Regions from separate parts of the Pseudovibrio sp. Tun.PSC04-5.I4 genome, predicted to be linked through region 1. Evidence: riboswitches for the same ligand, from Rfam matches in the RefSeq annotation. Region 1 holds a riboswitch; the other holds the start of a gene.

What was found. Region 1 has a riboswitch for S-adenosylmethionine ahead of BLS62_RS06780 (hypothetical protein). Riboswitches for the same ligand answer to the same signal wherever they lie in the genome.
Region 2: it holds a riboswitch for S-adenosylmethionine, as region 1 does, so the genes downstream of both, BLS62_RS19960 (O-succinylhomoserine sulfhydrylase) here and BLS62_RS06780 (hypothetical protein) in region 1, are expected to answer to the same signal.

Annotation. Positions count from the first base shown of each region.
Region 1 is NZ_FNLB01000006.1:376,798-392,252, forward strand. It holds gene BLS62_RS06750 (glycosyltransferase family 39 protein) at 1-1,172, shown strand, start outside; gene BLS62_RS06755 (ChbG/HpnK family deacetylase) at 1,254-2,051, shown strand; gene BLS62_RS06760 (Crp/Fnr family transcriptional regulator) at 2,275-2,964, shown strand; gene BLS62_RS06765 (group III truncated hemoglobin) at 3,048-3,485, shown strand; gene BLS62_RS06770 (acyl-CoA thioesterase) at 3,520-3,948, shown strand; gene BLS62_RS06775 (group III truncated hemoglobin) at 3,984-4,433, shown strand; gene BLS62_RS06780 (hypothetical protein) at 4,437-4,811, opposite strand; SAM-I-IV-variant riboswitch at 4,859-4,989, opposite strand; gene BLS62_RS06785 (PQQ-dependent sugar dehydrogenase) at 5,271-6,512, shown strand; gene msrA (peptide-methionine (S)-S-oxide reductase MsrA) at 6,563-7,192, opposite strand; gene BLS62_RS06795 (hypothetical protein) at 7,447-7,821, shown strand; gene BLS62_RS06800 (GNAT family N-acetyltransferase) at 7,893-8,360, opposite strand; gene BLS62_RS06805 (DUF4268 domain-containing protein) at 8,433-8,879, opposite strand; gene groL (chaperonin GroEL) at 8,978-10,627, opposite strand; gene groES (co-chaperone GroES) at 10,693-10,980, opposite strand; gene BLS62_RS06820 (hypothetical protein) at 11,345-11,920, opposite strand; gene BLS62_RS06825 (sigma-54-dependent transcriptional regulator) at 12,094-13,545, opposite strand; gene BLS62_RS06830 (EAL domain-containing protein) at 13,926-15,344, shown strand; gene BLS62_RS06835 (M16 family metallopeptidase) at 15,388-15,455, opposite strand, start outside.
Region 2 is NZ_FNLB01000006.1:3,143,540-3,158,994, forward strand. It holds gene BLS62_RS19895 (LysE family translocator) at 45-677, opposite strand; gene phbB (acetoacetyl-CoA reductase) at 860-1,588, opposite strand; gene BLS62_RS19905 (acetyl-CoA C-acetyltransferase) at 1,758-2,942, opposite strand; gene phaR (polyhydroxyalkanoate synthesis repressor PhaR) at 3,293-3,910, shown strand; gene BLS62_RS19915 (hypothetical protein) at 4,407-4,682, opposite strand; gene ggt (gamma-glutamyltransferase) at 5,118-6,659, opposite strand; gene BLS62_RS19930 (GlcG/HbpS family heme-binding protein) at 6,829-7,260, shown strand; gene BLS62_RS19935 (HAD family hydrolase) at 7,351-7,965, shown strand; gene BLS62_RS19940 (methyltransferase family protein) at 8,078-8,782, shown strand; gene BLS62_RS19945 (hypothetical protein) at 9,157-9,564, opposite strand; gene BLS62_RS19950 (YigZ family protein) at 9,724-10,272, opposite strand; gene BLS62_RS19955 (2'-deoxycytidine 5'-triphosphate deaminase) at 10,277-11,392, opposite strand; SAM riboswitch at 11,495-11,572, shown strand; gene BLS62_RS19960 (O-succinylhomoserine sulfhydrylase) at 11,641-12,831, shown strand; gene BLS62_RS19965 (hypothetical protein) at 12,902-13,333, opposite strand; gene BLS62_RS19970 (winged helix-turn-helix domain-containing protein) at 13,419-14,636, opposite strand; gene BLS62_RS19980 (D-hexose-6-phosphate mutarotase) at 15,186-15,455, opposite strand, start outside.

The DNA.
Region 1 (15,455 bases):
GGACAGTTCTCTTTTTCAACGCAAGCCTACTCATAGGTGTTGGCTCATTACTGGCAACGCCAGATGCCCCCTCGGTCTTCTTCTGGGGGCTGGCACTTTGGGCCATGGCAGAGCTCACCGCTTCAAAGAACGCCAACTGGTGGATTGCTGTTGGCATTTTTGCAGGACTTGGGCTTCTCTCCAAATACTCCGTACTGTTCCTTGGCATAGGCATTGTCTTATGGCTGCTCTGGGTGCCGGAAAACCGTCGCTATCTGCTCTCATGGCAGTTGTGGCTTGGTGGGGCACTCGCCATCGCGATCTTCTCGCCCGTGCTTTATTGGAATGCGCAGCACGAGTGGATCTCGTTTGTAAAACAGTTTGGTCGCTCTGTTCCCGATGGCTATTCCGTCAAATACATTGGTGAGTTTATTGGTTCTGTTGCTGGTCTGCTCAACCCGCTGGTCTTTATAATCGCACTGGTTGGAGCATGGCGCATCCTCCGTCGCGTGGTAAAGCAGGACAGCGCTGCAAGCCTGTTGGTTTTGACCGTTCTGCCGTTCTTGGTCTATCTGTTCTTCCACTCGCTGCATTCTCGTGTGCAGGGCAATTGGCCCGCGCCCATGTATCCAACTCTGGCACTGTTTGCCGGCATAGCCGCAGCTTATCCGCCGGTGAATGTTGGGCGCTGGTTCAAAGCACTCGCTCCATCAGCAGTGGTGCTGGGAGTTGTGATCGCAGGTCTTGTTTATGTCCACGCACTCACGCCGTTGAACACATCACTGGGCCGCAAAGACCCCACACACCAGATGCGCGGATGGCAAACGATCGGCACTGAACTTGCTGAGCTGGCTAAAGCCAACAATGTCGACTGGATCGCCACAACCAGCTATGGTTTGACCGGCCAAATGGCAAATGCGCTGAAAAATACGGGACTCAAAGTCTATGCGATTCCCGAGCGTATGCGATATGCAATGATTCCCGAGGCACTTCAGACCCCAAAAACCAGCAATATGCTGTATGTGACGGAAGAAAGAAGAGATCGGTCCGATAGGCTCAAAAACATGTTCGATGATGTGGTGTTGATCGAGACTATCCCCCGAGAATCTAAGGGTGTATTCGGAAATACTACCATCGAAAATATACGGATATACAAGCTCTCTGGGGTGAAGTTGCCCCTGAAATCCTACTGAGAGGGTCGAGATTTCGTTGCGTTAAATTTCCAAGCTTTGTTAAATATGCTCCTGAACCTTTGGGATTGGGAGTTCCGCGCGATGAAGCGCATCCTCTTAACAAGTCTGGAATTTGGGCAAAGCTACGGCGTTGATAGGGCGATCTGTGATTTAATCATCGCTGGACGCCTCTCTGCTGTCGGTTGCGTTGTAACTGGTGAGATGTGGTCGCGGGAGTTTTATCAACTCCGCGATGTGGTCGCATGGGCTGAACATGAGACCATGGTCGGCCTGACTGTTACCCTCACAAAGCCAGCAGGTCCCCTAACGGATTTCGGCCATACCGTCTTTGGTGATCTATTCCCGAGCTCATTGTGGTACTCGATCCGCAGCCCGATGAAGATGTTACCCGAAGAAGCCATTGCAGCTGAAATCGCCGCACAGGTGGATTTGTTTGAAGAGGTTTATGCCCGCCCACCAGCCTTTATTGCAATACAAGGGAATCTGGCCAAACACCCCGCAGTCAGTGCAGCACTGATCACCGTTCTGACCATGATGAAGGGACGAGAGCCCGCACTTGTCCTCCCGACGGGTGCAAATCGTATCGGCAATTCAATAGCTAAGCGTGCGGCCAAAGATGGGTTGGAAACCATATACTGCGGTCCCGATTTGCCATTAGCTGATGAGGAAACCGATCTGCGAGATTTTTTCTGGCATGGCATCAACGAAGCTAGAGATCAGGCGATGGTCCTGTGTCGCCCATCCTATCCCGAACAAGAGCACCAGCTAACGCTGAGGAAGAACATACGGCAGATCTCCTCACGAGAAAATCAGCTTAAATTCCTGATAAGCGAGGAATTTCCGTTTCTTTTGATGGAAAAAGATATCTTCTTGTTCTAAGAACGATCTCTTCCTGCGGTAACGTGAAGAGATCGTTCTATTGAATATGTCATAAATGTTGGGGTATTTATGAACGTCTCTAATTTGCCGAAAAATGGCGATAAGCTCTGTGACTCTTGTCACAAAAAAGCCGCAAGATAGACCTAGTTAAAATCATCAATTATATTGATGTAGTTTCAACTACAAAATGTGGAACTACGGCTCGTCAGGACCTCGTGATAAGATGACAAAGTTCAAAGAACTCCTTCAAAATAGCTTCTCACTTGCAGGCTTGGCGGAAGAACATGCGCATGGGCTCTCTGAAATCGCGCAGCCTATGTCTTTGAAGTCCGGGGCAGTTTTGTTTAAGGCTGGAGATCCTGGCAATGGCTGTTATGCTATTATCGAAGGCAACATGAAGGTCTCCGTAGTCTCATTGGATGGCAGTGAACAGCTCCTTGCCGTTTTGGCGCAAGGAACGCTAGTGGGTGAAATTGCTTTGCTGGATGGCAGTGAACGGTCCGCAACCGTGACCGCTTTGAAGCCAAGTAAGCTTGCATTTATCTCCAAAGCTGCATTTTATCGCTATGCCGATGAAAATCCTGCAATTTACCGACACATGCTTTCCATCGTAGCGACTCGCCTGCGCAGATCCAACGATGCTTTGGCGGCTCGCTCTTTCTTGCCGCTCAACGGCCGTGTCGCGCAAACACTGCTTCAATTATCAGAAACCTTTGGCAAGAAGGTCGATAGCCACAAAATTCTTGTTCACTACAAAATCTCTCAGGCCGAAATTGCCAATATGGCGGGTGGCGCACGCGAAAACGTCAGTCGTGTGTTGAATGTATGGAAGCGAGAAGGTGTTATCAGCAGGCTCTCTGGTTATTACTGCCTTGAAAAGCCAGAGGTGCTACGAGCTGCCGCAGAGCTTTAAGGTGGGTTCTTGAGGTAAAGTGACCTTAAGGAAAAATAAAGGGCCTAGGCCTTGTCATTGGCAAGGCCTTTGAAAATACCACAATGACATATCAACATTTTGACATTCGCCCGCTGAGCGAATGTACTCCGGTTCATCCCGAACTCACCCACACTCAGGTGCGTGCGCTTGTCACAAGCCATGTAGATAAGCTGCGCAAAAATAAGCGTCTTGCTGGTGTTTATCTCAGCAATTTGAGATGTGATTGGGAAGATTATGAAGCACAGGCAATGCGCTTCTGGTGCTCAGCGCTTTTGAAGGATCAGAGTTACTCTGGCCGCCCGCTTGGCAAATATCGGAGTGCCGCTGCTCAGGTCTGCAGTGATGATATTGCCAGCTGGTTGAATTTGTTCGAGAATGCAGTTGAAGAATGCATTGCAGACGCAGCCCAGGCTGACACGAAGAAGAGTGCAGCTCAAGTTGTTGATTGCTTCCACATGGCGATGAATATTACTGGAGCTGATGGCACACGTCATGCATAGCATTTCTGGTAATGTTTGGACGGAGCTTAAAACAATGACTGACGCAAGAGACAACGCTGAAAACGTGCAGCCAGTAGGTGAGCTAACCACGCGCACAATGGCTATGCCAGCGGATACGAATGCATCTGGCGATATCTTTGGTGGATGGGTTGTCTCTCAAATGGATATAGCAGCCGGTATTGCTGCCAGCCAATGCACTATGGAACGTGTCGTCACTGTCGCAATTGACGGCATGACTTTTATCCGCCCAGTGAAGGTTGGAGACGTCATGTGCGTGTATGCGCATGTCCTGCGGGTAGGAAGAACGTCCGTCACCCTTGCGATCGAAGCATGGGCGCTGCGCCACCGCTTCGGCAGTCGTGAAAAGGTGACAAACGCACAGTTTACGTTTGTTGCAGTCGGTGATGATGGTAAGCCAATCGAAATATCATCGGAACAACGCGCCAAATTTACGACCTCGTAGTCGCGTAACTGCAAATTGGAATTGGGAAACAAGCCGTGTCACTAGAAATCCCCGTTGTATCAGCGCGTGAACGGACACCGCTTGACCCTTCCATTACGCCTGCTCAAATCAATCTGCTCGTAGAAAGTTTTTACGGTAAAGTCCGGGCACATGAAACACTTGGGCCGATCTTTCTGAAAGAGATGGGTGACGACTGGGGCCCGCATCTGAATAAGATGAAGCACTTCTGGGCGTCTGTTTTGCTAAAAACAGGCACCTATAAGGGAAAACCGGTTCCAGCACATGCCAGAATTGAAGGCGTATCGACCGAAAACTTCCATGAATGGATGGACTTGTTTGAGGACGAGGTCTACGCGATCTTTTCCAAAGAAGCAGCTCCACAATTGTTGGCCACAGCACAGCGCATCGCACAAAGCCTTTGGCTTGCAATGGTCGCAGATCCTTTTGCCACGCCACCAAAAAAGTTTGGCAGCCAAGCAGCCTGAGGTCTAGCGAAACTGTTTGGAGCGAAGAGCGGTTTGTTTAAAGTGCAATCGTAGTGCTTCAAGTTCTCTCGGGCGTCTGCGCACCGTATCTGCAAATAGACGCTCGTCAACAACCGTATGGCAACCGTTGGCCCATAATCGCAGCAAAGTCGCAAACCGGTCTGTGCGCTCTTCTGAGCTGAGGGGAGTGTTGTCTTGGCGTGTTGAGTGAGAGCATAAACGACTACGCAATCCCTTTTCGAGGATCAGGCAATCCAAAAGGTATGTTGCCGTAAACTCATCAGCAAGATGAGACACAGCTTCTCTCAGTGATTGTGGTACGCACTCAGACACATAGGACTGCCATGCAGACTGTGGCTGACTAGTAAGATCAAACATTAAATCCTCCATCGGTTTCCCGAGGAGAACTGGCGCAAAATCCATTGAAACTACCGCTTGGTTGTTGCGAACGATGACGACCTAGTCCTCTATTCGAAACCACATCCCTAATGGCGGAGACCACCTTGCCCGGTTTGGCAGGTTGGCGAGGGCGCCAGCCCTTCTCTTGATGATGCTAGGGATTTGGCACGAAAATAAGGCAATTGCAAGTGTGCGACTGTCCTTTGTTCTTTCTCCACACTTTCAAAATTCCGTTATGTCTTACCCTAACACCACATAACGTAGGTTCCGCTAAGTGAATACCTTCAATTTTCACGTTTCGATAAACTGAATTATTGTCAAATCTAAGTATTCTCCCTCCTCGTCAAAACAGCGCATAGTGTTGGTCTAATTGCACGGCTTAGGTCATTTATTGCACCTAACTATTCACCAAATCAGGAAACCCAAGGAGACGCGAGAATGTGCAGTAAAATAACCATCAGCTACGGAATCGTGGCGACATGCACATACGCTTTCCTGATGTCCTCAACACAGGCTGCTGTATCCACTAAGATAATAGACGAGGTTAAGACGGAGTTTGTGAGCCAGACAAAGGCTGACCAGAAAACCCTCTCTGACAATGTGGATGTTGTTGTAATGCCGAGAGGCTTTCATATTGAGCCCTATGCTGTAGTGCCAGATGCACGCCATATGGCCGTTGCTCCCGATGGCAAAACCGTTTTTGTTGGAACGACGACTGATCGGGTCTGGGTGGTTGAGCAGGATGAAAACGCACCGATAGCCGCGGAAGTCAGGCAGTTTGCTGCCAACCAGTCTTTTATCATCCCAAATGGCGTGTGCTTCACAGAGGATGGTGCTCTGGTTTTGGCGGAACAAAACCGGGTGTTGAAGTTCCCCAATGCATTAAAAGCCAAAGATGAAGCGAAGCCGGACGTTCAGATTCTCATCGGTCAGGGAATGCTCATTCCCAAAGCAGAAGAAAGTTACTCCCACTCTGCGCGGGTCTGTGATCAGGGGCCTGATGGCCGGATCTACATCTCTCTCGGCCAGCCTTACAACGTCCCACCTGAGATGAAGCTGAAACTATACGACAGTCTCGGCATCGGCGGTATTATCTCAATCACTGGGGATGGAATGGATCGTCAGGTCTACGCGACTGGTATTCGCAACTCCGTAGGCATGGAATTCCATCCCAACTCCAGCAATTTGTGGTTCACTGACAATCAGGTGGATGGCATGGGAGATGACATTCCGCCGGAGGAGCTGAACAAGGGCGTGGAGCCGGGCAAAAACTATGGTTTCCCGTGGTACGGAGGTGGAACAGTTCGCACGCCGCATTACATCAATGAACCAATCCCGAGCGGAGTTGTTAACCCCGAAGTGGAACTGGATGCCCACGCCGCCAGTTTGGGAATGACCTTCTATCAGGGCAATATGTTCCCTGAAGAGTACAAAGGCGGCATCTTCATCGCCCAACACGGCTCTTGGAACCGCTCAGATCCTATCGGCGCACGAGTGGTGTTCGTGCCGGTGAATGACAAAGAGGAAGCTGGCGTCCCCACAATCGTTGCAACGGGGTGGATTGATGCTGAAGGGGACTATCTTGGTCGTCCGGTTGATGTGGTGGAACTTGGAGATGGATCGCTTTTGATCTCTGATGATTCAACAGGCGGTATCTACCGCATGTACTACGAGGACTAAAAAGCAGGCCAAGAACGTCCTTGACCTGCTCACATTAAGAGTATCGCTGATTAATGGCTGCCGGGAATACCTTTGTAGGCATTCTCTCCCCAAACCTTCTTCACGCGTTGATCGCGACCACATTGGTAGCGGTAGTATTTGTAACGGATCGGGTTCTTCTCGTAATAGTTCTGGTGATAGTCTTCTGAATCATAAAAAGCAGAGGCTGTACGGATCGGCGTCACAAGAGGTGCTTTGATCTCACCTGATTTACTAAGCGCCTTCTTGGAGGCTTTTGCTTTTTTCAGCTGTTCTGCACTGGTTGCAAATACAGTGGTCTGATAGCTCTCGCCGCGATCACAAAACTGACCGCCTGCATCTGTTGGATCAACAGAATGCCAAAATGCAGTCAAAAGCTCTTCGTATGATACTTTCGCAGGGTTAAACTCAACTTCCAAAGCTTCCAGATGACCTGTGCCGCCAGCAGAAACCTGCTTGTAGGTCGGGTTGGCACTGCGACCACCTGTGTAACCAGAGGTCGTTTCCAGTACGCCGTCAATCTTGTCGAAATCAGACTCAATGCACCAGAAACAACCGCCTGCAAATATGGCCGTTTCTGTTTTGGCCGCTTGGGCAGGCTGTGTCACAGCAAAAAGCAGAGGCAGCAGAGCAAAGGCTTTAGCAGCGTTTTGTGCAAACATCTCAGATCCTTAAATCAGGTTGTGCATTGGAATTTCTTAAAACTTATCAGAACAGCCATACTTATTTGAAATGAAGTTACATCAACATTTCGTCACTGGAGTTTTGCTTTGGGCGCGGAGGTCTCTAGAGATCACAAAATACTGCCCCTCAATGGTCTGATATAAATACGTTCAATATCCAACAGATAAGGGATCAGTTATTCCTCTTAGATCGAATATGCTAAGATCTGATTTTCTATATTTTGAGGAATTTTATGCGATATTTCAGCGCCTTTTTCTTTTCCCTGAGTGTTTTGATTGTCCTGCCAGCAGCTGCCGATAATTTTGAACTAGCCCATCAGGCCATGTGCGAGAAGATGAAAGTCTGTGCGGTTGAAACGATGAAGCGCGAGAACGGGGATAGCCCGATTAACGGTGCAATTCGCGTGATGCTGGCTCAGCAACTTGATCAGGCTTGTGTGGCTATGAAAGCAGATTTCAATGAGGCACGCAGTGTTGCAGGGGGGCTGGAAAAAGCCGCCGCCTGTATGAATTCGCTCTCAGCCAAAACATGCGTTGCGCTCAACAACATGGAGGATGACCCAAACACAAAGGAATGCACCGAGTTTCAACAACTCTCCGTGCAGTAAAGCGGCTCCGAAAAGTGGATATGGTATCCGGATAGGATTGCGTTCGAAGTCAAAGGGCTTGTGCAGAATGCCTAAAGCACATTTGCCATATTCCAGCCGGTAACGACGAAACCAACTTTCTCATAAACGCGGATGGCAGCCTGGTTGTTGGGTTCAACGCGCAAACCAATGCGCGTCAGGCCTTCAGCCTTCAGCGTGGCTTTCAAAATTTCAAGTGCTTGTGAAGCATAGCCCATGCCGCGGTGTTCCGAGTAGACAAGAAAATCCATAATGAAGATGGAGTTCTCATCATTTCGCGCGTACCAGAGATGCCCGACAGCGGCCTCTCCCTTATCTGACTGCTTCATAATGCTCAGCATCTTGTTTTGGTCCGTACTCACTCCATCAGGAAACGCATTAACGACACCGTCCGTTGCCTTCTTCAAAGCGGCCTGCTCGTCCATTCGGTGATTGGTCATGAGATCAACAACGTACTCTGAAATTGCGGTGTGCTTGAAATCAGCAAAATGCGATGGATCGTAGGTTTGAAGGCGGATCATTGAATGTTCTTTCGATGAACTGGAAGCTTAGAACAAATAAGAGCGCCCCGATGGGCGCTGCTATTGGTCTTATTATTCTGGAATTATGGAGAGGCGCGGGTGGAGCGCTTTGTAAAAGTTTTCAAACCAGGTGACATACCATTGTGCCAGGTCTGCAGTTGTCGTGCTGATGCCCAGATCGACATCTTTTTTCCATAAAACGATGCAGCAATACTTGGCATTTTCTACAGGATCCCAATCCAGGGATGCACCGATCTCACCTTCTATCTGTTCTTTTTCGCGCAGTAGGTGCTCAAAATATTTTTCACCGCGTTCGTTGCGCAGGCTAACCATAACCTTCGCGCAGTTTTCTTGCTCCACATAATGAAGGCTAAGATACGCGCTGGGTACGCCAAATTTGACGTCGTAATAACTTCCGGAAGGAATATTGTTTCTCAATTTCAGCGGAAGTTTGGTCTCGGTCAGTTGTTTTCTTACTTCCTGCCAAAGATCGTGTTGTTTAGTTTCTAAATCATTCATGATTCACTGATCTCCATCTCAAGTTATATATGCATATACATGACAAAAAGGGCGCCTCAAAGGGCGCCCTGATCTGTTTAAGCGTTGGAAAGCTTGGCTTAGAAGCCCATGCCGCCCATACCGCCCATTCCGCCGTCCATAGGAGGCATTGCAGGGCCGTCAGATTTTGGCATTTCAGCAACCATTGCTTCGGTTGTGATCAGCAGGCCAGCTACAGATGCAGCGTCCTGAAGGGCAGTACGAACAACCTTAGTTGGATCGATGATGCCAGCTTCAATCATGTTGACGTATTCTTCGGTCTGCGCGTTGAAGCCGAAAGTTTCGTCAGCAATGTTGTCCTGGATCTTGCCAACAACGATAGAACCTTCAACGCCGGAGTTTTCAGCGATCTGGCGAAGTGGGGATTCAAGAGCGCGAAGAACGATCTTGATACCAGCTTCAATATCAACGTTGTCAGAAGAAATCTTCGCAACAGCAGCTTTTGCACGAAGCAGAGCACAACCACCACCTGGTACGATACCTTCTTCAACAGCAGCGCGTGTTGCGTTCAGGGCATCGTCGATGCGGTCTTTTTTCTCTTTAACTTCAACTTCAGTAGCACCACCAACGCGGATAACTGCAACACCACCGGCAAGCTTAGCAAGACGTTCCTGCAGCTTTTCACGGTCGTAGTCAGAAGTAGTTTCTTCGATCTGAGCTTTGATCTGAGCAACGCGTGCTTCGATGTCAGCTTTAACGCCAGAACCGTCAACAATAGTGGTGTTCTCTTTAGAGATGTTCACCTTGTCAGCAGTGCCGAGCATTTCGATAGTAACGTTTTCCAGCTTGATGCCGAGGTCTTCAGAAACCACAGTACCACCAGTCAGGATAGCGATGTCTTCAAGCATTGCTTTACGACGGTCACCGAAACCAGGAGCCTTAACAGCAGCAATTTTTAGGCCGCCGCGCAGTTTGTTAACAACCAGAGTTGCCAGTGCTTCACCTTCAACGTCTTCTGCAATGATGAGCAGCGGACGGGAAGACTGAACAGCGCTTTCAAGGATAGGCAGAAGTGGCTGTAGGTTGGTCAGCTTTTTCTCGTGAAGGAGAATAAGTGGCTTTTCCAGATCAGCAACCATCTTTTCAGCGTTGGTTACGAAGTAAGGAGACAGGTAGCCGCGGTCGAACTGCATGCCTTCAACAACTTCAAGCTCAGTCTCAAGGGACTTAGCTTCTTCAACGGTGATAACGCCTTCGTTGCCAACGCGCTGCATTGCTTCAGCAATATCCTGGCCGATCTGAGCGTCGCCGTTAGCAGAGATTGTGCCAACCTGTGCAACTTCGTCGGTAGAAGAGATAGACTTAGAACGAGCAGTCAGATCTGCAACAGCAGCTGCAGTTGCCATGTCAACGCCACGCTTCAGGTCCATTGGGTTCATGCCAGCGGCAACGAACTTTGCACCTTCTTTAACGATAGCCTGCGCCAGAACAGTCGCAGTTGTTGTACCGTCACCAGCGATGTCGTTGGTTTTGGAAGCAACTTCACGCACCATCTGTGCGCCCATGTTTTCAAACTTGTCTTCAAGTTCGATTTCTTTTGCAACAGAAACGCCATCTTTAGTGATGCGTGGTGCGCCAAAAGCTTTGTCTAAAATAACATTACGGCCTTTAGGGCCCAATGTTACTTTTACAGCGTTTGCAAGGATGTCTACGCCGCGGATCATTTTGTCGCGGGCATCAGAACCGAATTTGACTTCTTTAGCAGCCATGGTTTTGTCTCACTTAAATTCTTGAAAAACAGAAGGGATCGTAGGGTCTCAACAATGGCTTGGAATTAAGCCAGGATACCCATGATGTCGGATTCCTTCATGATCAGCAGCTCTTCGCCGTCGATCTTAACTTCAGTACCGGACCATTTGCCGAACAGAACGCGGTCACCAGCTTTAACGTCGATAGCGATGAGCTCACCATTGTCTTTGCGTGCGCCAGTGCCAACAGCGATAACTTCGCCTTCCTGTGGCTTTTCTTTTGCAGTGTCAGGAATGATGATGCCACCAGCTGTTTTTGCTTCAGACTCAATGCGGCGAACGACAACGCGGTCGTGTAGTGGACGAAACTTCATAATTGCTTTTTTCCTATCATGCGCGAGCGCCCCTTGTAGGCAGCGCCCGGACGCGAAGGTTAGTGGGTGATGCTCTAAGCTTCACAGTCTTAGCACTCCCAAAGGCAGAGTGCTAACAACCGACTTTTGATGTAGGTTCCCCCATTGTTGTAGTCAAGGAGAGCCCGGCAAAAAAATAGCTCAGAACCATATAATTCTGCGATTACTGCAAAAAATTGGGGGTAATCCGGGAGAGAGTTTGGTTTTACAAGACCAAAGAACTAGGCGGTGAGGAAGGCCGGTGAGGACCGGAATCAGAACAAAATAAAAGCTGGCTCTCCAAAAAAGCCAGCTTCATGAATGCGATATCTAGCTGAAGAACTACTTAGTTCTGCAGCGGTGTAGCTTTCATTAAAAACGGAAGTTCAAAACTTCCTGATTTTTCAGAGTTTTCATCGTTAAACCGAACTTTTAACACGTACTCACCAGCCTGAAGGCCTTGCAGGTTGAAGCTCAGGGAACTCTGGTATTCACGAATCCGACTGAAGCTTTCGGAGTGTAGTTCTGCAAAATCATCCTGTGAAGCGAGAACCTGGCCCGTCGTATTGCGCAACTCAAAGTCAACGCTCAGATCAATCATGAATTGACCATTTTGCTCCTGATAGGCGTAACCAAGAGGTTCAGCATATACAATCAGAGGATCGCCGCTCTGGAATTCAGCAGATACCAGTGGAGTGTAAGAGCCGTACCCTTTGGCCGGAAGGGCGATGAACTTTGCTGATGTGAAAACAAGGCTTTGCTGTTTCCAAGCTGTATTATATGCGCTTTGGGCGGTGACAAAGTTAGGTGTCAGTTGAGCCGTTTCAGCGGCAATCGCAGCACTTCCCAACAAAGTGCCAACGACTACGGTACAGGCAGCGGCACTTATGCATGCCGCCATCCCTCTTTTATTGAATGGCATTTTTAGTCCCCTAGAGCCGTCGGTATAGGTACCGTGGCACTCACCAATTTGTTGGCGGTGGTATAGCCCTTAAATTTTGGGGAGACAATACTGCGTCATTTCGTGAAGCTGCTTAGGGGAGGTTCACGGCCATGTTCCTGATGCAATGGTTAAGAATTTGCCGAAGCACTCCGTTAGAGGCTCGCACGATCTGCCCAGGATTGGCGCTTTCTGTAGATCGTCGAGGGGCTGATTTCCAGCGCAGCAGCAGCAAGCGCAATATTGCCATCAAAAGTTTCAAGTGTCGTCTCAATGATCTGCTTTTCCTGAAACCACAAAGGCTCGATAGAACGGCCTGACGAGAACGCATATTCAGTCGCGCTGATGGAAATGTCAGATTGGATGGAAGCCGGATTGGATTGGAGGAGAGGGGAGAGCATACTCTCAGTAACCTCAACGCCTTCATTCATGACGACCAGTTGGCGTACGACATTCTCTAGTTCGCGAACATTGCCCGGCCAGCTATGTTGCAGCAACAAGGCCTCTGAACCTGTTGAAAATCGCTGAAAACCGCGCTTTTCTTCTCCCGCATATTTTCGAAGGAAGGTCAGTGCGAGTGTCGGGATATCTTCTCGGCGCTCGCGCAGAGCTGGAAGCCGGATTGGCAAGACGTGAAGGCGATAGAATAAGTCCTCGCGGAAACGGCCTGCGGTAATCTCGGCTTTTGGGTCGCGATTGGTCGCGCAAATCACACGCAAATCGAGTGACCGGACTTTATGCTCTCCAACCCGCTGGATTGTTCCCGTCTGTAGGAACCGAAGAAGTTTGCTCTGCAGGCACAGTTCCATTTCTCCAATCTCGTCAAGAAAGAGAGTACCACCATCAGCAATTTCCGCCGCCCCAGCTCTTGCTTCATCCGCCCCTGTAAAGGCTCCACGCACATGACCGAAGATCTCGGACTCCATCAGGTTGACAGGAATTGCTCCACAGTTGATTGCGACAAAAGGACCAGCCTTTCTGGCAGATCTGGCGTGGAGAGCCTGTGCACATAGCTCCTTACCAGTCCCTGATTCTCCAGTGATGAAGGCGGGCGCGCTGGATGTTGCCATCCGGTCTATCTGTCCATAAACCGTCTGCATCCGATTTGAGGTTCCAACGAAACCTTCAAACTGTGTTGCGGACACGTCGCTTCCAACCCTCTGATTTGAGGAGGGAACTGCAACTGTTTTCTGATGAACTTTGCCAGATTGAGCTTGGAAAGCTCCAAGATGTGCGTCCAGTTTTTCGCAAAGCATCTCGTCCGTGAATGGCTTCGTCAGGAAATCGTGGGCACCATTGCGCATTGCGTTTATAGCACGGCTAACAGAACCTTTTGCGCTCACCGCCAGCAAGATCGCCCGAGGACAAGCTGCAACAATTTCCGAGAGCTCAGCTTCACCGCCGATACATTCAAGATCGACAACAATGACGTTGATAGGCGTATGCCGCAAAAATGCGACGGCATGTTCTTTACTTGAAAGAATGTACGCCGGTTGGCCATTGGTGACGTGTTGCGCCAAAGCACTGCTGGTTTTACGCGCATCAGAACGGTTTGTGTCTACAACGCAAGCGTTCAGAAAACGATTATTGGCTTTGGGGGATCCCATTGGCAGGCAACCTCGAAATTCTCAAAATAAGTGATCGAAATATTTTCGACACCCTGAGTTTGTGCAAACAGGGTAAACAAACTCTTTTCGTTTTGCGTGTTGATTGCATTATGCAGTTGTTTCTTCGCAATTGAGCCTCACAACAGGTTCTGTTTTGCCGGTGAAGAGAGTACAAGGCACAAATGCACGCCTCAGTTCAGCGCAGGAATGCGACGAAATTTGTTGAACCTGATGATATATGTTGTTTCATTGTCATTCTTGCGGGGACAACACGGGTTTTCCCTAGAAATATTAGGGGCATAGATTCGAAGCGAGGCCGTAAATACGGCAAAATCCGATAAGAATTTTTTTGATTCGGACCACTGGGTATTCTCGAGGTTATGACGCGCTTGGCGAACATTTCCATTCTGTTTTCGATATCGGCTATAGCAGCGTCCTGCGGGACGGTTATGGTCTATCTTTTTGCGCGTCCTGTTGGAGAGGCTGTCGGCCTGTCCTTAGCTGCCATGTGCACCATGATTGTCGTTCATCTGATGTTGACCCGCTCTCAGGAGAAGTCATCCGTCTCCGATGCGGTTGACCGGATGGAAGAGCGCATTGCCGCTATAGATGATGATGTCGGGAATCTTGAAGGCCGCCTCTCTGGGGTGGAACACAATATTCCGCGCCGGACACGTGAAGAGATTGATCCTCTGTTCGCGGAAGTTGAAGTTATTGGCTCCCTTGTAAAGCAGATGGCGGAAGCCATGGCTGACATGGAAACCAGAATTGAAGATCAGGGGACGGCCCTTGAAGACCACCGGGTGAAGCAAGCGATGTTGCCGCCGCAACCTGCGCAGCGTTTAGCAGCTCCACAACCAGCCCAGGAAGGCTCAATGAATCTGGCAGGCCAGGCTGCTGCTGCTTTCGCAGCTGGCGCTGTTAAACCAATGCAACCTCCACAAGATGCCTTTGCTGATGTAAGAGCGCCGGAAATGAGACGCCCAGCTCCGCGCATGCATCATCCCAATGCGGCTTTGGCCGAAGAAATTCGTGCCAGCATTGAAGCGGGACGCGTTGATCTCTATCTCCAGCCTATCGTGACACTCCCACAGCGCCGCGTGCGTTATTACGAAGCGCTGACCCGTCTACGCAAAGCAAATGGCGACACACTGGAGCCCATCGAGTTCCTGCAGGAAGCTGAACGCACTGGCCAGATGCCTGCAATCGACAATATTTTGTTGTTCCGCTCTCTGCAAATCCTAAAGCGCCTCGCAACACGCAATCGCGAAGCAGGGCTGTTCTGTAATCTGTCACCAAGCACATTGATGGATGAGAATTTCTTTCCTGGCTTTTTGGAATTCGTTCGCGCCAATGACACATATTCAGACCTGTTGATCTTTGAGTTCTCGCAGGCTGATGTCGCCGTAATGAGTGCCATTGAGTATGAGAGCCTAGCGGCGCTCGCTGAAATCGGGTTCCGCTTCTCTGTAGACCGGATCACAGATCTAAGAATGGATTTTCGTGCTCTTGCTGAACGTGGGTTCCGCTTTGCTAAACTCCACGCATCTCGTCTACTGATGCGTGAAGATGACCTCGCAAAAAGCAACATCCATCCCGCAGACTTTGGCAGCTTGCTACAGCGCTATGGTATTGAGCTGATTGTGGATCATGTTGAGAGCGAAAGCACTGTTCTTGAGCTACTTGAGTTGGAAATCCGCAGTGCGCAGGGCTTTTTGTTCTCGCCGCCGCGCCCAGTACGGGCAGACGTTCTCCAAGGTGCGCCAAATCCACGTCCTATAAAAAGAGAGGCGAGCTGACATTTCGTCAACCCGCCTCTGATTTTCGCATAAAGAAGTTGTGTCAGTTCGCTGTCACTGGCTCACCAACCGTCACAAAGGTTGGTTCGATGCCACTAAACAGGTCGCGTG
Region 2 (15,455 bases), 2.8 Mb from region 1:
AAAAGGCCGCATCACGTAAAGAAGCGACCTTTTTTTGATTGCTGTTAGCGCTGGCTCTCAAACGCCAATCGTGCAGCTAATCCGGCAAACATCGTTCCCAGAATGTAGTTTGCCAGGTTTTTTAGTTTGCCACTGCCACTCAGATATCTTGTGAGATGGCTTGCTGCGATAATGACGGTTCCATTGATGAAAAATCCAACAGTGTTCAATACTGTTGCGAGAACCATAATTTGAGTTGCTATATTCCCAGCCTCTGGATTTACAAATTGCGGGAACAGCGCCAGCACAAAAATCGCCATTTTCGGATTGAGAAGATTTGTTAGGAAACCTTGCCGGAACATTTGATATGTTGAGTGTTTCCCAGCTTCCTTCGGTGTGCTGGAGTTCTCTGGCGTTGATGTGAAGGCCTTCCAAGCAAGAAACATCAGATACGCCGTACCAGCAAAGTGGACCGCATCATAGGCGATTGGAACCGCAAGGAAGAGTTGGGACAAGCCAAAAGCTGCTGCTAAGGCATGGAAGTAAGTTCCAACAGCTATGCCTGCAAATATTGCAAGTCCAGCACGCCGACCCTGAGCAGCGCTACGAGTGGCGATGAGCAACATATCTGGTCCGGGGGTGACTGTTAGAGCGAGGGAGGCAGCAGCGAATAAGAGAAGCGTTGAATAATCTGGCATTGCGATTCCACTCATGTTCCGTTTGCAAAACGGGTGCTTTTATAGGAAGCGCACATGCGCTGCAATTGCGTTTGAGTAAAATTGTAAAGCCAAACAAAATAAAACCGCCCCGGATGAGGCGGCTTCGTTTCTTATTGTTCTGTCGCTTGCGGGCGGCAGAGTAGGTGATTTACGCCTCTGACTCAGCCGTTGGCGACGTACTGTGCGCCGTTGATGGTCATGACTGAGCCTGTCACGAATGCTGCTGCCGTTGATGTGAGGTAGCAGACCATGCCAGCGATCTCTTCTGCCTTGCCGAGGCGTCCGACTGGGATCTGACCAATAATGCTCTCCAGCACCTTCTCAGGCACTGCAGCAACCATGTCTGTATCAATGTAACCCGGGCAGATGCAGTTCACCGTAATGCCTTTGCGCGCAGTTTCCTGAGCCAATGCTTTGGTGAAACCAATCACGCCAGCTTTTGCAGCTGAGTAGTTGGTTTGGCCGATCTGCCCCTTTTGTCCATTGATGGAAGAGATGTTGATGATACGGCCCAGGCCACGCTCGCGCATGCCATCCAAAACAGGACGGCTCATGGTGAACATGGAATCCAGGTTGGTTTTCATCACAGCGGTCCACTGTTCATAGTCCATCTTGTGGAACCAGCCATCACGGGTGATGCCAGCGTTGTTTACGAGAACTTCGATGTCGCCTAAATCGGAAGTGACTTGAGCAATCCCAACTTCGCAAGCCTTTGGGTCAGATACATCCCACTTGTAGGCTTTGATGCCAGTTTCAGCGCTGAATTTGTCAGCAGCTTCCGTGTTACCTGCATATGTTGCCGCAACTGTGTATCCCGCATCATTAAGACCCTTGGAAATTGCCGCGCCGATGCCGCGCGTTCCACCAGTTACAATTGCTACCCTGCTCATCGAAATACCCCCCGCCTTAGGAATGAAATATTAGAAACCACTTTTACAGGTAATAATAATGACGGAGCAAAGACAACTCCGTCATTAGTTAGGGAATTGACTTAAACCTTACGCAGGGAACATAAAGTTCAATTATTCCAAATACGTGACAGTAGTGCCAATGTTGAGGTTATTTTCTCTCAACACACAGTGCGATACCCATGCCGCCGCCAACACAAAGCGTAGCGAGACCTTTTTTCTTATCTTCGCGCTTCATCTCATGCAGGAGTGTTACAAGTACGCGTGCGCCAGATGCACCGATTGGATGACCCAGAGCGATTGCGCCACCGTTCACATTCAGCTTATCCGCGTCGAGGCCGAGTTCCTGACCAACAGCAAGAGCCTGCGCAGCAAATGCTTCATTGGCTTCTACAAGGTCAAGATCTTCAACGGACCAACCTGCCTTCTGAAGGGCTTTCTTGGAAGCTGGGATTGGACCAAGACCCATGTAAGCGGGGTCAACACCCGCCGTTGCCCATGACTTGATGGTTGCCAGTGGTGTCAGACCACGTTTTTCAGCGGCTTCTGCACTCATCAGGACGAGGGCTGCTGCGCCATCATTGATGCCAGATGCATTTGCTGCTGTGACTGTACCTTCTTTTTTGAAAGCTGGGCGCAGTTTTTGCATCGCGGAGATTTCTGCACCCATGCGGATGAATTCATCATCTTCCACCACGCGCTCGGATTTGCGCTCCTTGACGGTGATCGGTGTAATCTCGTCTTTGAACTTGCCAGCCTTCTGAGCTGCTTCTGCTTTGTTTTGAGAGGAAACCGCGAACTCGTCCTGTGCATCACGAGAGATCTGGTACTTTTCCGCGATGTTTTCTGCAGTGATACCCATATGATAGCCTTGGAACGCGTCAATGAGACCGTCCTTCAGCATGGTGTCAATCATCTTGTAATCGCCCATCTTCACACCAGCACGCAATGTCTGACAGTGAGGAGACAGGGTCATATTTTCCTGACCACCTGCAACGATAATATCAGCATCACCGGACTGAATCTGCTGCATGCCCATAGCAACGGCACGCAACCCTGAGCCACACACCTGATTGATGACGACAGCCGTCGAATCATCAGACATGCCAGCTGCGAGAGCGGCTTGGCGTGCTGTGTTCTGGCCCTGACCCGCGGAAAGAACGTGACCGAAGATGATTTCGTTCACATCACCGGCCGCGACTTTTGCTTGATCAAGAGCAGACTTGATAACTGCTGTTCCCAACTCACAAGCGGGTACACTTGCAAAAGCGCCGTTGAAAGAACCGATCGGGGTGCGCGTTGCGCTTACAATTACAACTTCATTAGGCGAGGTCATATGTAATTCTCCAATGTATCTGCCAAGCCGGGCTTGAAATTTAAAGGCGTTTGTAAGTTACGGAGCCGCCGCAAAATTACTCTTCGGCCTCAAAAGCCCTTTGAACTCGTAGAAAACCTAATGGGAACACTATTCAATTTGGTGGGGCCATGGCCAGCTGAATTCGATAATTCCTATTAAGACCATAGTTGACCTATGAAAGCGCTAGCGTGAAAGGTGACATTTAGCTTACTCTGCGGCTACTAGTTAATCCCATACCTAAAGAATGTGGGATAGGGGGAAGCTGGCCGGTACAGTTTTGGATAGTGTTCCAGACCTGCCGTTATAGTGCATTGAGGTACTCAAATCTGATGGCTAAGACAAACGAAGCCACTATCATCAAGAAGTACGCCAACAGGCGCCTTTATAATACTGGAACCAGCACATATGTGACCCTTGAGGACCTAGCAGTGATGGTGAAAGCTGAGGACGATTTTGTTGTCATTGACGCAAAATCCGGTTCAGACATTACCCGGTCCGTGTTGACTCAGATTATTTTTGAGCAAGAAAACAAGGGGCAAAACTTGCTCCCGGTTACATTTTTGCGCCAATTGATCCGTTTTTATGGCGATAGCATGCAAAGTATTGTGCCGAGCTATCTGGAATTCTCTATGTCCTCTCTTACGCGTGAGCAGGATAAGCTGCGCAGTCAAATGAACCAGTCTGTGGGAACTTCTCCATTTGAAGTGCTGGAAGATCAGGTGAAGCGCAATACAGACATGTTCAGTCGTGCGATGAAAATGTTCTTGCCGTTTGATGATACCGGTATGCCTCAGCAACCGGGTGAGACTCCTGCGACTGAAACAGAGGCACAAGTGAACCCTGCTGAAAAGCAGGCAAGCAGCGGCGACATTTCTGACCTGAAAGAGCAGCTTGCAGAAATGCAGAAGCAGATTGCAGCATTGGCTGAAGCGAAGAAAGAGGCTTAAAGCCTCCAGACAGCGCTAAGATTGAAAGCCGGAGGGATTGCCTTCGGCTTTTTTGTTTTGCTAGAGCATGTTGCGTTAATCGGGTTCCCATGCTGCTGCCTTGAAGACGTTGTAGCATTCCTCCTCGGTAACGAGATCACAGACATGGCCAGCCGCCTACCACAGCTCATCTTATGTGCGCGGCAGCTCTGCAGATCAGTGCCTTTAGTTTTCCAGTGTCCGAAGGGGCGGACTCAATCAGACGTGTCTCTTTGGGAGACGAGCCGGTGGTTTTGGCCATGTTGGTCTTCAACGCAATCGCATCGATAAATCCTATGCATGGCAACAGGTTACGCATAAAAATCGAGGATGCGTGATCCAAATATGACGAGTCTACCAGACGTCAGGTCGCTTCTGTTCTGCGGCTTGGGCGTCTTTTTTGACCAGCATAACTTAATACCAATAGCAGCATCTTTGCAGGGACTAAGCTGCCAATTAATTCATCCAAACACAAACATCACCACGAGGCATAACCTGTGGTGTTGAAGTTGGGAAACCCGGGAACGGGTGTGGCAAGGCGTGCAGGCGGTGCCTGCGCATTTGGTAGGTAGTGAGTCTTCGGCATCAGCTGACACGCCTTACCCAGACACTTTTTGTGAAGCACCAACTCTCCCTCTGAAGACGTCAATGACAGTTGACCACCAAGGCAGTCATACCTGCCACCGCTGAACGCCAGTTCGAGGCCGGTCCCATGTATCCCGAGCAACGCGGTCTTGCTCGAAGTGTACTTCACCGAACCACCGAGAAGATACGTTACCTCCACTCAACAGCCCCATCCGGCCCACGACTCCCTGACGGACGGCCCGTCAAAGGCCCGTGTTCGTGGGCACATCCACAAGAGTAAGGTAGCTTTTGAGGGCGGGGATAAGATTATGCGGCCTATTTGTTCCCGTGGCCTTGGGTAGATAGGGAGAGGCCTAAGCTCTTGGCTCTAGGTCCCAGCTCGAAGGCCGGGATGACAGCAGCGGTGTTGAGCAATGCAACTTGACCCGCTCAGATGTCATCCCGGGCGAAACAACGCGGAGACCCAGGAACCAGAGCCGCTCACTCCAACATCTCAACCAGCATACCGCATAGCAAACCAACGCAATTCCTCCGGCAACTGTCAAAATACAAAAGCCGACCTGTTTCCAGATCGGCTTCTCTTCACTCCAATGCAGACGAAGGCTTAATAGCCCAATGCGCAGCCATCTTTGCGGGGATCAGAACCGCCAACAAGACCACCATTTGTACGATCAAACAAGATCGCCTGAGATCCGCCAATTGGCTCGCTGGGTTGCTCAACCTCATGCCCCAGTGCTTTAAGGCCTTCAATCGTGCTTGCAGGAACAGATGTTTCTGCCTGAAGGGCCAAAGACTTCTCATCCATAAACACACGCGGACAATCAATCATCTGCTGCACATCCATACCGAAATCCAGATGGTTGGAGAGCACATGTGCATGGCCGCAAGGTTGGTATCCGCCGCCCATCACGCCAAAGGTCATGTACGGCTTGTTGTCCTTCATCGCCATAGCCGGAATAATCGTGTGCATAGGCCGCTTTCCGCCAGCAATTTGGTTTGGATGCCCAGCTTCCAGCGTAAAGCACGCCCCCCGGTTTTGCAGCAAAACGCCAGATTTTGGCGTGGCTATTCCGGACCCGAAACCATGATAGATTGAGTTGATGAGAGACACCGCCATGCCGCGATCATCGACCACCGTCAGATATGTGGTGTCAGACTTAGGTGACAAAATTCCCTCGGCTTGGCGAGGCAGCACAGCCTTAGGGCTGATCAATGCAGCCAACCGGTCGATATGATCACCAGCAAGCAGGTCAGTAGGAGAAAATTGCATGTGGTCAGGGTCAGCAAGGAAACGGTCACGACCAGAATAAGCCAGTTTCGCAATTTCCATCTCAAGGTGGAAACGCTCAGCACCAACCGGGTCCATACCTTTGAAATCAAATCGCTTCATCAGCTCAAGCATCACCAAGGCAACAATGCCCTGCCCATTCGGCGGCAATTCGGCAACAGTAACACCCTGATAGTCTGTGGTGATTGGGGCAAGATCGATAGCCTCATGAGCGGCCAGATCATCCGCTGAGAGATATCCGCCCTTTGCCTGCACAACAGCGGCGATTTCTTCCGCTATAGCGCCCTCGTAAAATGCTTTTGCGCCACCAGAAGCAACGGCTTCCAATGTCTCCGCCAAAGCAGGCAAGCGCATCACTTCACCTTGCAAAGGCGCGCGACCATTCTTGAGGTAGTACTGGCTAGCGCCTTCATCTCGCTTCAAAAAATCAACATGCCTCTGCCAATCAAACGCTGTACGCGGGGTAACGGCAAACCCATTCCGCGCATACCCAATGGCACGCTTCAACACATCTGCGAACGACATCCGCCCATGGTCACGCAGCAGCTTTTCCCAACCTCGGATCGCACCCGGAACGGTTACAGCATGAATGGAATCCGGCGTTACATCCTGCAAACCGTCTTCAATCAACTTTTCAGCACTGACCACTTTCGCAGCTCGGCCTGATGAGTTCATGCCGGAAAGCGACCCATCCGGCTGTGCAACAATGGTGAAGCAATCACCGCCAATGCCGGTCATATGCGGTTCAACAACACTATGCACGGCAATTGCAGCCACAGCAGCATCCGCAGCGGTTCCGCCATCGCGCAAAATTTCTAATGCAGCGTGCGTTGCTAATGGATGGGACGTAGCAGCCATAGCTGACGGTGCAAATACAGGCGAACGCCCTGGGCTTTGAAAATCTCTAAACACGGAAAATCCCTCTTTATTATTTGGCAAAGCATTCACGGTCCCCAAACGAAGAATACTCCTCATCATCAACCTCTGATAAGACAAGGCGATTCAGCAAAACTATCAGGAAATACTTATGACGCAATTCAATCTTGACCACGCCCGCAAGATCATTTCATCAGCCCAGACGAAAGGCGTAGAGCTGGGACTCAAGCCTTTAACCGTCGCTGTTCTGGATGCAGGTGGACATCTCGTTGCTCTCGAACGTCAAGATGGCTCTTCCATTCTCCGCCCACAAATTGCAATGGGCAAAGCTTTTGGCGCGGTCGCTGTTGGGGCAGGGTCCCGCTGGCTCAATGAAAATGCACAGACTCGCCCACACTTCATCCAAGCGCTGAATGGTGTTGCAGGTGGTGGCATCGTTCCGGTTCCAGGCGGAGTTCTGGTCCGCAATGCAACCGGGGATATTCTGGGTGCAGTTGGTATCACAGGCGACAGCTCCGAGAATGATGAAGCCGCAGCAATTGCTGGTATTGAAGCTGCTGGTTTCAAGCCAGACGCAGGATAATCGAAAAAACTACGGTAACTGCTGGAGTGAAGCTATTTCAGCAGTTATCGTGGAGGCCTTACTTCATTTCTGTATTTTAGGCCGCGCTCAATGATTATTCGTTTTGTTATTTTTGATATGGACAATGTCCTTTACGATTACGACCACCCCAAACGCCTCACTGCTCTTGCCAAAATGACAGGCCGGCCGGCAGGTGACATCGACAGGATTGTGTTCGCTGGTCCCGAAGAAGATGCTGCCGAAAAGGGTACACCCAACACTCCCGAAGAATATCTGGCCCAATACCAGCGTTTGTTGGAGCATCCTATTTCACGTGAAACGTGGGTCGATATCCGCCGGGATATGATGACTGAATGGCCAGACATGCTGGCACACGTGGAAGCAATCAAACAGGACCATGAGGTCGCGCTGCTCACTAACAACGGCATGATGTTGAAGGATGCTCTGTACGAGGTCGCTCCAGCGCTAGAGCCAATATTCGGGGATCGTGGTCATGCATCTGCTGAATTCGGCACACGCAAGCCAGATCCAAACATCTACCTCATTCTCTGTAAAAGATATGGTTTCAAGCCAGAAGAGACCCTCTTTATCGATGACCGACTTGATAATGTGGAGGGCGCACGCGAAGCGGGTTTAACGGCTTATCAATTCACATCCGAACCTGCTTTTGCCAGCTATGTCCGCACATTAGGGCTATTAAATTAAGCGACTGCAATAAATTGTAGGCGCAGCGCTAACAGACCATTCAGCAACTTGTTAGAGAGCTCAACACCTAAGCTCTTTATCTCCTTAATCTCTTCATCTCACCAAAGAAAAGATGGAGTGTCAGCTGTATCTGCGCCTTATCATCAGTTCAGCAATCCTCACAGCTTTCATGGCGTTAGCTGTCATTCCTCCTGTTGCCATAGCAGGGCATTCAGTGGATTGGCCACGCGGATGGTTTGCGATAACGCTTGTTTATATTGCACAAATCGGCATTGGGCTTTGGCTGGCCCGCGTAAACCCAAGATTGCTAAAAGAACGAACCACCTTCCCCAAAAAAGTTGATGAGCAAGACATTTGGGCAACCGTATTTTTGGTTATCTGCGTCTTTCTCTATTTTGCTGGGACGGCGCTGGATGCAAAAGCATGGCACATGACACCACATACAGGAGCATTCACGTCCGTACTCCGCGGTTTGTTTCTCTTCTTATGCGGTGTTGCTCTTGTTGTCTGGACCATCAGCGTAAACCCTTTTGCCACACCAACCGTTCAGGTGCAGGAAGACCAACATCAATACGTTGTCGATACCGGGCCATATGCCTTCATCAGGCATCCCATGTATCTTGGCTTGATGATGTGCTTCGCAGGGCTGTCGCTCATCCTCGGCTCCAACCTCTTCGCAATTCTGGCAATCCCATTGGTGCTCTTAGGGTTTTGGCCGCGCATGGTAGAGGAAGAGCAAACCCTCTCCACCAAGTTACCCGGTTACAAAGGCTACCGGAAACAGGTCCGCCACCGCATCTTTCCCTGGATCTACTAGAGCATGTTGCGTTAATCGGGTTCCCATGCTGCTGCCTTGAAGAAGTTGTAGCATCCTCCTCGTTAAAGAGATCGCAGACGTGGCCTACCGCCTGCCGCAGCTCACTGAGTGTGCGTCAGCTCTACGGATCAATTCATTAGTTTTGCAAGGGCCATCTCAATGGGATTCAAATCCAGGCTATGAGGTGGGAGGGGAAAACACGGCCCGGTAGCCTTCATTGTCACCGCTGGGGTAGGGCTCTTGTGTGATGACAGGTTATCGAAAAATGGGATCTGAAACAAAAGCACGAAGATTTTCTAGGTGACTTGAGGACGTCGCCATTTGGGGACGATTGGGAACCTATTGCGCGTACGTGAAGCTCGTATGACGTGGTTTCAAACATGATACTGGATGATGCGGCCTTCGCCGATTTGGCGGGGGGCGCGGGCGGTTGCGATGTAGCTGTTGATGCCGTCTTCTGGTTCTACCCGGCGATGGGTTCTCAGGTGGGCAGCGTTTTCTTTGACGGCAATGAGGTGCGCGACGAAGGCTGAGTTGCTGCGGAAGATGACGATTTTGCGCTGCGGATCCAGGTGCAGGTTTGCAGAGCTAGGTTGTGTAGTTGTCTGAATGTCATCTTGAGTAGCGAGTTGTTTGCCGGGCGCGCCATAGTTGTCTTTGTTTGAGACAGGGGCTTCTCTGTGATCGCGATTGTTGGCCCGGCGCGGATCAACACTATCGCGGTTGCGATTGTTGGCGCCTACATTGGTGTTTATCGTTTTTCCAGTGCGGGTGACACGCATAACTTTACTCCCCCGACTGTCTCAAAATGAGACGATTGCCAGTTTCCTGACATTCAAGTCGCAAGGCGCGTGCCAAACATTAAGTATTTATTAGGATTTTAAATATTTCGATATAGATATGAAATATTTAGTGATGGGAATGCTAGTTATTTCAATAGGTTACAGTTTGTCGATCTGATCTTCCGGGCCAGTGACAAGGAGGGTGACGCCATCCTCTGTGAAGGTGCGTTCTATGACTTCCAGCTGTAGCAGAATGATCTGGCGTTCCAGTTCGGCACTGCTGGAGAAGCTAGCCGAGACACTGCGGGTTTTTAGGCGTAGCCATGGCACAAGGTCTGCTTCTCGAATTACGAGATTAGCAGCGCCTGAATAAGCACGAGCTAGGCCGCCAGTACCGAGTTTTGTTCCGCCAAAGTAACGCACGATGATAACGCCGACATCCACTAGATTGGCGCCAATGAGTGTTTTGAGCGTTGGCATACCGGATGTGCCAGACGGTTCGCCATCATCTTTGCCGCCTTCATCTATGCGCCCCTCGGGAAGCATACGTCTGAAAGCGGTGACGTGGTGGTTTGCCTTTTTGTGTTCATCGCGAAGGTCTGCCAGTGTCGACGCGAAATCAACATGGGGCACCAGAAAGGCTAGAAAGCGGGATTTCTTTTCCTCTAGTGAGGCGAAGTATTCGCGTTCGACGGTGAACAAGGGCATGGGGTCATGCTCCCATTGGCTCAGTGGATTTGAAATGTTTGGACAGCTTGAGCGTCTGGCCCTGATAGTTGGAGCCGATCCCTTCGCCATAGAGCGTATCTGGAACTTCTTCCATGTGCTCATAAACAAGACGACCAACGGTCTGGCCGTGTTCAACGATGAACGGCACGTTGTGAGAGCGCACTTCCAGTACTGCTCGAGAGCCTGCTCCGCCTACGCTGGAATGACCAAAACCGGGATCAAAGAAGCCTGCGTAGTGCACGCGGAACTCACCAACCAAAGGGTCAAACGGAACCATTTCTGCTGCATATTGCGGAGGAACGTGAATAGCTTCCTGAGAGACAAGGATATAGAACTCGTTTGGATCTAAAATGAGCGTTGCATCACCGCGATTGTGGAGTGGTTCCCAGAAATCAGCAGGGTCGTGTGCGTCTTTGCGGTCAACGTCAATCATACCTGTGTGGCGCTTGGCGCGGTAACCGATGAGGCTGCCTTTCAGATCGATAGAAACCTGAACGCCGTTGTTGATGGCGTCTTCATCCATGCCGCCGGAGACCAGCGTGTGCTCCTCATGTATGGCTTTGAGGTCTTTGTCATTGATGATGACTTCACCATCGCGGAACCGGATTTGCGAAAGGCGAGAGCCTTCGCGCACCAACACTGGGAAGGTTTTTGGGGAGATTTCGGCATAAAGTGGCCCAGTATACCCAGCTTCTACACGGTCAAAGGCGCGGCCTTGATCGGTGATGACGCGGGTGAACACGTCAATCCGGCCCGTGGAGCTTTTTGGGTTTGCTGTTGCGGATAATTCGGCAGGAAGAGCTAGGGATTCCTGAAGGCGGACGATATAAACGCAGTTGGTTTCCAGCACAGCGCTCTTAGAAAGATCGATCTCGTGCAGGATAATTTTTTCCAGCTTATCTTCCAGCTTGGAATTTGGGCCGGGTAGGAAAGAAGCGCGTACACGCCATGCTTTTGCGCCTAAACGCAGGTCAAGGCTGGCAGGCTGGATCTGATCTTCATCAGGCGCATTGTCAGCGCGAATTACGCCTTGCGCAAACATGGCTTTAATCGCTTTTGCCGGAAGAATGCCCGTCATTGTTGGTCTTGTCCCACTCATACTCAGTTCGTCTTGCTACTGATTAACGTAAGTTTGATCGAACGCCAAGCCTGCAACCTATGCTGATTGATTGACCCTACTGTATTTTCGAGATAAAAATGCTGCATATTCCGTGGTGTTTTGGTCGACCGGCTTGCAGCCACGTAAAACAACTAGCTAAAGGGTCGGGTTCTTGTATAGACCTCGGCTCGCGCCGGGGTATTTTATTGAAGGGGCACACTGTAAGCCTCTTCTGGCAGGAATGAGCGATGACAGACGCAAAGAACTGGAAGCCTGCAACACGGCTTGTTCATGGGGGCACTACACGCTCCAGCTTTGGTGAAACATCCGAAGCTCTTTTCCTTACGCAAGGGTATGTTTACGACAGCTCAGAGGCTGCGGAAGCGCGCTTTTTGGGCGATAATCCGGGGTACATCTATTCCCGGTATGCAAACCCGACTGTAGGGATGTTTGAAGAGCGAATGTGCCTTCTTGAAGGGGCGGAAGCTGCACGCGGTACTGCTTCTGGTATGGCGGCTGTTAATTCTGCGATCATGGCCTGCGTCAAGGCTGGCGACCATGTGATTGCGCCGAAAGCGCTGTTCGGTTCCTGTCGATACATCATCGAAAAATTGCTGCCACGCTATGGTGTGGAATCCACGCTGATTGACGGTACTGATATTGAACAATGGAAAGCAGCTATTCGTCCAAACACGAGAGCGGCCTTCGTTGAAAGCCCGACCAACCCGACGCTTGAAGTGATCGATATTGCTGCTGTGGCAGATATTATTCACGAAGCTGGTGGACGCCTTATAGTAGACAACGTGTTTGCGACGCCAATCTGGCAGAGCCCACTGGCTTTGGGTGCGGATGTGGTGATCTATTCTGCGACTAAGCACATTGATGGGCAGGGACGTTGTCTGGGTGGTGTCGTGCTTTCTGACGAAAAGTGGATTGTGGAAGAGTTCCATGACCCGTTCAAGCACACAGGCCCGGCTATGAGCCCGTTTAATGCATGGGTTCTGCTCAAGGGTTTGGAAACGCTTTCTCTGCGTGTTGAACGTCAAACTTCAACAGCTGGCAAACTTGCAAATTTCCTTGCAGATCATTCTGCAGTGTCCCGTTTGGTTTATCCGGGCCGTGATGATCATCCGCAGGCTGATATTGTGAAGAAGCAGATGCAGGGTGGGTCTACTATGCTGGCGTTTGATCTTGCGGGCGGCAAAGAGGCTGCGTTCAAGTTCTCCAATGCGCTGGATATTGTTAGCCTTTCCAACAACCTTGGAGATGCGAAGAGTCTGATTACGCATCCGGCAACCACCACGCACCAGAGCGTGGCCGAAGATGCTCGCGTTGAGCTTGGCATCACAGACAAGACACTGCGTCTGTCTATCGGCCTGGAAGATCCTGAAGATCTGCTGGAAGACGTTTCACGAGCGCTGGATAGCTTAAAAGCTTAAAGCTGCCTGCTTGCATAATATGTGTTTAGGAAGGGCGCCTTGTATGGTGCCCTTTTTGTTGGGTGGCTTATTAGCCTGCGCCAACAGCCAGATCGCGGCGTGCGCCTGAGATGGTTACGATAAACCCGGCGATAACATCCAAAAACGTGATGGTCAGCAGAAGGAAGAAGAGCGGCGTCGCAGCTTCCTGCACCGATAGAAATTCGATGATGTAAGCAACAAGGATGATGAGGGATAAACTGTGATCGACCAGAGAGATTGCAGAGGTTCGTGTCGCTTTGATGATCTCAACAAATAGCAGCACCAATGATGCGCCAAGCAGGATTGTTGCTACATCCAGTGGAACGACCAGGCCGGATGGAAGAGGGATGCTGTAGATGACAGCAGCCCAAGGGGTGACATTGTATCCTTGATCCAAAACAGGTTCCAGCCCATCAAACCAGCGAAAGGCTACAGCATTGTAAACCAGAAGCGGAAAGAGCGTGAGCGGAATGGCCATCATTTTAGATTTGCCTCAGTTGCTAAGAAAATAAGGTTAAAAGATCAATGACGCTAAGTTAACATAGGTCAACCAGTAATTGCGATGCTTAGTTTTCTAGGCCTGAGGAGTGCAGTATTTGCAAATTTTCACATCCCGCAAGGAGGGTTGCACGCTCAAGTTCTGATGTGATGCGTTTAATGCGGCCTTTGCCCAACTGAATGCCCGGTTCTGGCCAAAAGCCTTTCACGACTAGTGCGTTGCTTGCTTTTTCGCGTTTCATATCAATACGCCCGATTAATTTGTCCCCTTCCATAACTGGGAAGACGTAATAGCCATATTGTCGCTTGGCTTCAGGCACGAAAATCTCGATGCGATAATTGAAATCAAACAGAAATTCAGCGCGTTTACGGTCGCGCAGGGCAGGATCAAACGGACTGAGCACGCGAACCCGCTGGATTGGATCGTCTAAAGCGGAGAGCTCATCTTCGATATGAGGGCGAGCAAAACAGAGTTTTGGTTTGGTGCCCTTGGCTGCTTCAATCTCAACCTTGATGATCTCATCACGCTTAAATGCCTGCTCACACCAACTCCGCGCATCTGCAAGGCTGATTTTATCCCAATAGGCTGCAATTTCATTAGGTGTTGCGAAGCCCAAGCGATCCAGTGCTGAATTGCAAGCCCAATCGATGGTTTCTTCTGGTGCTAGTTTCGTATCGCGATGCGGGTTGGGAATAACGCGCTCCGTGAGATCATAGAGTTTTTGGAAGTTCTGCCGATGTGAGACTGAGATTTTACCCGTCCGCCAGAGGTATTCCAGAGCGGTTTTTGATGGATTCCACTCCCACCATCCACCTTTACTGCGCTTTTCATCCTTACCTACGTCTGAGGTGCCTGCAGGGCCATTCTCTTCAATGTGCTTCAGAATATTGTTTAGCTTGGCTTGATAGTCAGGGCTGTGCCAAACTTTCCATCTGGTATGCAAGCTTTCCGAACTTTGTTTGAAGCGGTAATGCCAATGAGGGAAAAATTCCGTTGGGATTATGGACGCGTCGTGCGTCCAATGTTCAAACAAACTGCGATCATTCTCCAGCAGTTGAGCAAGATGTTTGGGGCGATAACTTTGACGGCGAGACCACAGGATCATGTGGTGCGCCCGTTCCACTGTGTTGATGCTATCCACCTGCACAAAGCCAATGCGCTTGATCAGGTTGAGGAGATCCTCGCCTTTTGAGGAACCCGTTGGTGCCTCCAAAAGGGCGTGCTTATGCAAGAATAAGCGGCGCGCAGAGCTGTTATCGAGTTTCAGGAATGTCTGCGCGTCCATAGATGCTAAACCTCAGGTGGATGTTCAAATTATGCCTAGAGGCTAGGAGAGGGGACGTCACTCCGCAAGCAATTATACCAAGAAAAGTGTGGGTTTGTTCTTTTTATGTTCTGTGCTCTAAGGTCGTGAGGGGAGAAGCTGCTTTACTTATGAACTTTGCCTCTGACGGGAATCTCCCTCGTCTGACTGCACAGGCGACCTGATGTAATTGCTATTTAGGAGAGGAGGTTTTCTGGAGTTCTTTTGGGAGAGAATTTAGCAGGTGGCACGATCTGAAGTATTTGATTTCTAAATGGTGCATTTTGTATGACTGACACAAGGGTTCAAAAAGAAGTCGCAAATTGGTTCACGGCTGAGTTTCTTCCTGTTGAATTGGGCGAGGCGTTTTTTGAAGCAAAGGGATGTTTATGCTGGGGCGGAGAATGAAAATTTTATGCACTAAATGTTTCTAGGGAAAGTAGAACCGTTGCTTCAAAAGAAGTAACGGCGGCTTAGGCAATCAAAACCCGCAGTGTTTCTACCGCGGGCTTGTTGAGAATGTCGGATAGTTCAGCTCCAACCGATGGCCATACTTGCTGTGTAAGTTGCTGATGGCTTGAGCGTAATTGCAGTATCCATTGCATCTACACGTTCAACGCAGACAAAATTAGCCTCTGCCCCTGCACCAATGTCAGCGACCTTTGCCGCGGCTTCTCCGGGATTCCAGACCATGCAGGATTTCTGGTCACCTGAGATTGAGATCTGTCCCATTGGGCTGTTGAGGAAGAGGTGCTCTGGAATGCCAGAAAAGAAACGAGTTGTGGCCCCTTCCAACTCAAG